Dongshaea marina: one gene and its partner. The protein of the gene in region 1 interacts with the protein of each later gene in a pairwise test. Links are inferred from orthologs where the notes say so. Each region holds a gene or a part of one and is shown on either strand. Other genes may lie near its edges.

Evidence for each region.
Region 2: the proteins of kdsB (region 1) and DB847_RS18350 interact in binary tests that used the Escherichia coli proteins (3 or more experiments, as listed by UniProt). The link is inferred for Dongshaea marina from one-to-one orthologs.

Annotation. Positions count from the first base shown.
Region 1 is NZ_CP028897.1:2,851,865-2,855,186, forward strand. The notes cover bases 296-3,294. They hold kdsB (3-deoxy-manno-octulosonate cytidylyltransferase), read right to left. Parts: upstream 2,172-3,294; coding sequence 1,419-2,171; downstream 296-1,418. Other genes in these bases: DB847_RS13435 (pseudouridine synthase), read right to left, coding at 619-1,344; DB847_RS13445 (Trm112 family protein), read right to left, coding at 2,168-2,356. In the rest of the region: lipid A ABC transporter ATP-binding protein/permease MsbA, read right to left, coding at 3,322-3,322. UniProt on the Escherichia coli protein: Activates KDO (a required 8-carbon sugar) for incorporation into bacterial lipopolysaccharide in Gram-negative bacteria.
Region 2 is NZ_CP028897.1:3,928,209-3,931,268, reverse strand. What follows is about bases 210-2,946. They hold DB847_RS18350 (TetR/AcrR family transcriptional regulator), read right to left. Parts: upstream 2,004-2,946; coding sequence 1,416-2,003; downstream 210-1,415. Other genes in these bases: DB847_RS18345 (2'-5' RNA ligase family protein), read left to right, coding at 2,262-2,783; DB847_RS18355 (NADP-dependent oxidoreductase), read right to left, coding at 265-1,314. UniProt on the Escherichia coli protein: Involved in response to both electrophiles and reactive chlorine species (RCS). Represses the transcription of the nemRA-gloA operon by binding to the NemR box.

The DNA of each region.
Region 1 (3,322 bases):
ATTTCAACAGTAAAAAGTGAGGATGAAGTTGTATCTCATTGTTTTAAAAGGAATTAGCTGGTATTCAAATGAAAACTAAGCCAAAAGACCTATTTTTAATTGACCTTGTTTTAAATAGCCAGAGCCCATCACCCTGAATTGATATAAATTGATCTACATCAAAATAGATTAGTAAGCAAACCGCGCTCTTAAGCAGGAGCTGATGGTCATAAATAACTTAAGATATTTTTATTGCGCAAAACAAATTGTTACTCCAAGCTGATGCCTAAAGCTTTACCCTTGTCCCCCCTTAAAGCAGCCGAGTAATCATGAATTCAGTGGTTATCATTTGTCTTGGGTTGGGCTGCTTCAGCTTAATCAAGGCTAAATAACTGTTCCAAATAGTAGATCACTTGAGGCAACTGTTGAATTGTGAATGAGCAGACCCTCTGCGTCAGGGGTGAAATGGTTTTAAGCCATTGAACGAGAGGTATGGATGCCGAACTGGGAAAGGCTATCAGGGATGATAGCCGATGTGGTGGAGCTTCCATGGATGGATTCATAGCGTGTCTGACAGCACACATCAACAGATGTAGCAATAATAGGATCAGCTATTTAGGTGTGGTCGACACCCAGGGCTCAAATACTCGCAGACTCTTCAGCCAAAAGTGCAAGTTCATGACAGGTTAGATCCCGGCTCTCACCGGGCTTCAGCTCAGGGTCAAGCTCTAATTGGCCAATGGCGGTTCGATGTAACTTGAGGACCGGGTTACGAAACCGGCCAAACATCCGTTTGATCTGATGGTACTTGCCTTCACAGAGGATCACCTCGGCGCAGTGATCAGAGAGGATCTCAAGCCTGGCTGGCAGGGTGGTGATCCCCTCATAGGGGAAGTAAAAACCCCTGGCAAAAGCATCGACATAATCCCGGGTCAATGGCTTACCCAGGGTGACCCGGTAACGCTTGGGAAGTTTGCTCTCGGGAGCAGTCAGCCGCCTGGACCACTGGCCATCATTGGTCAGCAGCATGAGACCCGAAGAGTTCAGATCCAAACGCCCGGCAAGGTGTAACTCGGCCCTGTCGGGCCGCGCCATGAGATCCAATACCGTTTGATGCTCAACATCCCGGGTTGCACTGACCACGCCCACCGGTTTATGCAGCATCACGTAGCTTGCTGAGCGTTCCTGTAACACCCTCTGATCCAGAGTAATATGGGAAAACTGATCCACTTGCAGGTCGACATCCGTCGCTCGCACACCATCCACCTGCACCCTCCCCTGAGCCAGCAGCAGGCGAATATCTTTGCGCTTGATTGCGCAGTGTGCGCTAATGAAGCGATCCAGGCGTGAACGTTTTGAATGCATAGCGAGGATAGATCTCAGTGTGAGTTGGTTTAGGCTCAGCCTGGCAGCGTGAGCCTCAGGGGGTACTTAAGCCACTAACGGCTCAACAGCGCCTTGGCACGGGCCAGATCTTCAGGGGTATCGATTCCCGCCGGGGGTGGCTCGACCACAACCTCAACCTGGATCGACTCACCGTGCCACAGCACTCTGAGCTGCTCCAAGGCTTCAATCTGCTCCAGAGGGCTCACCGGCCAGCTGACATAGCGGGCGATAAACCCTGCGCGATAGGCATACAGGCCGATATGCCGCAGACAGACATTGGCAAACTCGGGTGGAGTCTGGCCAAATTTTTCCCGATCCCAGGGGATGGTTGCCCGACTAAAATAAAGAGCTCGTTGATCGGCATCTGTGACCACCTTTACCGCATTAGGATTAAACAGCTCCTCGGCATCGTGAATAGGACAAGCCAGGGTCGCCATTGAACGATCGGGCCGGGTCTCTAAAGAGTCAGCGACCAACTTGATCAGCTCAGGGGGCAACAGGGGCTCATCTCCCTGCACGTTCACTATGATCTGCTCGTCGCTAAATTGATACTGCTCACAGACCTCGGCCAGGCGCTCGGTTCCGGACTTATGGGTGATAGCGGTCATACATGCCTCACCGCCAAATCCCTTTACCACCTTTTCGATTCGCTCATCATCGGTTGCGACAATGACACGCTCAGCACCAGAGCTTTTGGCACGCTCAACCACCCATTGGATCATCGGCTTACCATCAATATCCGCCAGGGGCTTTCCCGGGAGGCGGCTCGATGCGTATCGAGCCGGGATCACAACCACAAAACTCATGATGAGATCTCTTCCAGTGTCAGCTCCCGCGCCCGGCTCTCAAGAAGAACCGGGATATTATCTTCGATCGGATAAGCCAGGCGATCTCCTCGGCAGATCAACTCCTCTTTGGCCTTGTCATAGTGAAGCTTCCCCTTACATACCGGGCAAGCAATAATCTCAAACAGACGATGATCCAAAGCCATCGGTTTTCTCCTTGATTTTAGTAACGATCGCCTCGGTCAGAGGCTTATCAAAACGGGCACTCACCGGCAAATACCACCAGTTATCGCGGGCAAATCCGTGACACTTGACCGCATCTTTTTCGGTCATCAGCAATGGCAGCTCCCGGGACAGGCTCTCGAGCTCCTCGCTCTGGTAGGCATGGTGATCGGCAAACGCATACCGGCCGGAAAGTTCATAGCCAAGACCTTCCAGGCTCTCAAAAAAACGTTGGGGATTACCGATGGCCGCTACCGCATTCACCCGCTTATCCATGAGCTGAAGGCTTGGGTCTTTTAGGTTCTTAAGCGGATCGGCCATCAGCTCCATCTCATACTCACCCGGTTGCGCTGTGCCACCGTTGCAGATAATGAAATCTGCGCTGTTTAAACGCCAGACCCCCTCACGCAGCGGCCCCATCGGCAGCAGATGGCCGTTGCCGAAACGGCGTCCCCCATCGATGACAACCAGCTCTATATCCCGGTCCAGGGCGTAGTGCTGCAGACCATCGTCTGAGATGATCACATCCACCCCAAACTCTCGATAGAGCTGCCAAGCCGCCTCCGGGCGTTTGGGCGAAACCACCACCGGACACTGACAACGGCGACGGATCAATACAGGCTCGTCACCGGCAAGAGCCGTAGAGCAGGCATCATCAACCACCAGGGGTACTCGGCGGCCTTGCCGCCATAACCCCGGCTGATCACCCCGGGATTAAATCCCTGAGTTCTGAGGGTTTCAACCAGGTGGATCACCACAGGTGTTTTGCCGTTCCCTCCAACCGTGAGGTTTCCCACTACGATCAAAGGTACCGGCGGCTTATTAGCCCGGCGCAACCCACTGCGGTACAGCCATCGGCGTACACCACTGATGAGGGCAAAAAGCCCCGCCAGAGGGGCTAGCAGATAGAGCCAGCGCTTGTGCGCAAACCAGGCTGAGGTGATATCCAT
Region 2 (3,060 bases), 1.1 Mb from region 1 along the record:
CGCGATCCTATCTAAGTTCTCAATCATTCAGGAGCGACTCCTGTGTTTGAGTATAGGCGGCTGAGCCCGTGGCGGGATTTAGCAAATGGAGCGGGGGAGTCTTCGGTTGAAAGAAGACGTCTCTTTGCTGTTTTGATTAACATCACTTTATGCTGGCAAAACCCCATGAGCCTTTGCCAGCATAGAATCGCAGCATTTTCTCCTTCACTGGAGTCAATGCTGCGATTGAACTCAGACCGAAAGATGATCCGGATGGGAACAGCTCTAGCCAAGGGCTGGAGTTTCATCACCGACCCGGATCACCACCTTGCCAAAGTTCTTTCCTTCAAGCATCCCGATGAGGGATTGCGGGGCTTGCTCCAGGCCGTCAATCAACTGCTCCCGGTAGTGAATTTTTCCGGAGGCCAGCCACTGGCTCATATCCCTGGCAAACTCATCATAGCGATGGCCGTAATCATCAAAGATGATGAAACCCTTGACCGTCAGGCGCTTGGTGAGGATATGACGCATCAGCAGGGGAAGCTTATCCTCACCAACCGGCAGGCTGGTCGCATTGTATTGGGAGATTAAGCCACAGACAGGAATACGTGCCCCTGTATTGAGCAGGGGCAGGACGGCTTCAAAAACCTTACCCCCCACATTTTCAAAATAGACATCAATTCCCCGGGGACAGCTCTTTTCAAGCTGGGCCGAAAAGTCTTCATCCTTGTGGTTGATACAGGCATCCAGCCCAAGCTTCCGGACCGCGAACTGACACTTATCTTCACCGCCTGCGATTCCAACAACCCGGCACCCTTTGAGCTTGGCGATCTGGGCAACCGTAGCCCCGACCGGGCCCGTTGCCGCCGCAACTACCACAGTTTCTCCGGCTTTCGGCTGGCCTATATCCAGGAGACCCATATAGGCGGTGAATCCAGGCATACCCAGGATCCCAAGGGCATAGGATAGAGGGGCTGACTCGGGATCAAGCTTTATCAGTCCGCTGCCATCTGAAACACTATAGTCCTGCCAGCCACTGTAACTGAGCACCCAGTCCCCGGGCTGAAATCCATCATGATTGGATGCTACCACCTGGGTTACTGTGCCTCCGACCATCACCTCACCCAGCCCGACAGGTTCCGCATAGGACTTTACCGCGCTCATCCGTCCTCGCATGTAGGGGTCAAGGGAGAGATAGACGGTTCTTAGTAAGATCTCTCCGGCACCGATTGTCGGAAGCGGGCCATCCAGGAGCTTAAAGTTGTCCTGATGGGGGGCTCCCTCGGGACGGGAGGCCAGGGTGATCTGCCGGTTTACTGTAGTGCTCTGTAGCATGTCTTGTTCCTCTTGTATGTTCTTTGGCATAAAGAACAATTTATATTAGACCGGTCGTCTATTTTTGTTTGGTAAAAAAACCGCAACGGGTTGCGGCTCTTCTAAGTTGCAGATAACAACTGTTGAGTCATCTGCATTGCAAGATCTACATGGGTCGCATCACGGTGCAGTTTAGTGAGTAGGCTTGCTCCGAGCCACTGTTGATAGATGATGCAGGCTGTTTGCTGCGGCTCATCAGAGGTTATCGAGCCATCGGCTATTCCGGCTTCAAGGCAAACGGCAATTCGCTGGATGATCCTTGCCGTTCCATCTCGCAGGGCCAGGCGCATCGCTTCAGACAAGTCTGCCACTTCGGCACTGAGTTTGACCACCAGGCAGTCCTGGACACCCTCTGAGGATGAGTAGTTGTGCCGCCATCGCTCCAGGTAATTGATGAGGCGCGAGCGGGATGTGACTCCTGGCTCATCCAGTAGCAGAGCGAGCCTTTTCAGGTAGTGGCTGAAGTAGTGCTCCAGTACCGACTGGCCAAAATGCTCTTTTGACTTAAAGTAGTGATAAAAAGAGCCCTTGGGGACTCCCGCCTGTTGCAGGATATGACTCAGCCCAACCCCACTAAATCCCTTAGCGGCGAAAATAGCCTGGCCGGTATCAAGCAGGTGTTGCTGTGTGTCTTGGTATTTTGTCTTCATGGGGAGATAGTAATAACAATTAGACCGGTCGTCTAGTTTTTATTTGCGGAATCTTAGAGGCAGACTCATGTGGACTAGAAAACTACTCATGCCTGAGCTCAGTTTCAGCTGCTAGCTCTCCTACTCCTGACTCAAACAACTTCCCGGGAGTGTTGGAGTTCCTTACCTGATAAGCCTTAGCCCATAGGTCGGGCGATGTTTTAGGACTTTGCCAAATGAAGCCTGTACTATGGCCTGGTATAACACCATGGAGCAACTATGAATTTTTCCGTATGGGCAATGCCGGAGGCCAGCAGCCAACAAGCGTTGCAGACGATCGTTGATGAATTGGCTGTAGAGTACGGCTTTCCGGCTTTTGAGCCCCATATCACCCTGACTCTTGCCGAAACCAACCAAAGCCAGCAACAGCTCATCGATCGCTTCGAGCAGCTAGCTCAGCAATTTTCAGCGGTCGAAAGCCTGTGTCTCGGGGCAAGGGGAGAGGATTTCATCTTTAAATTTCTGTATCTGGATATGCAGAATAATCCGCAGCTGAACTTGCTACATCAGCAGCTATGTGAGTTGGCATCACCAACCGATGATTACCGATTTCGCCCCCATCTGAGCCTGGCTTACCATCCAGATCCCCGGACCCTCAGCCCGCAAACCCTGGCAGAGCTTGAGCGGCGTTTTCGGGGAGTCAGTTTGCGTTTTGATGAGTATCGACTCATTAGTGGTGCGTTGGCTCCCGAGCTTTCATCCATTCCAACCTGGAAAGCTTTGAGTAGAGTGAAAGTGTGACTGAGCGAGCCAAGTCGCCAGGATAAATTCAGGGCATTTATCTTCTGCTATCCAGTAAGAGACAAATAAGATCAGTTTGACCTGCGGTCAGCTATTTTGTGCCAGAGGCATGAGTGTCCGGCCGCGGACTTCGGGTTAGGGGGACTGCTCACCCAGTCCCCCTAACAACCCCCAGGGTGCCCCCCGATTCGCATAACTCCTCAGAATAACTGAGTTTTTGAGGGAACAGACAAACGGGACACATATCATCCATAATATGCTTTCCCAGCTCGGCATC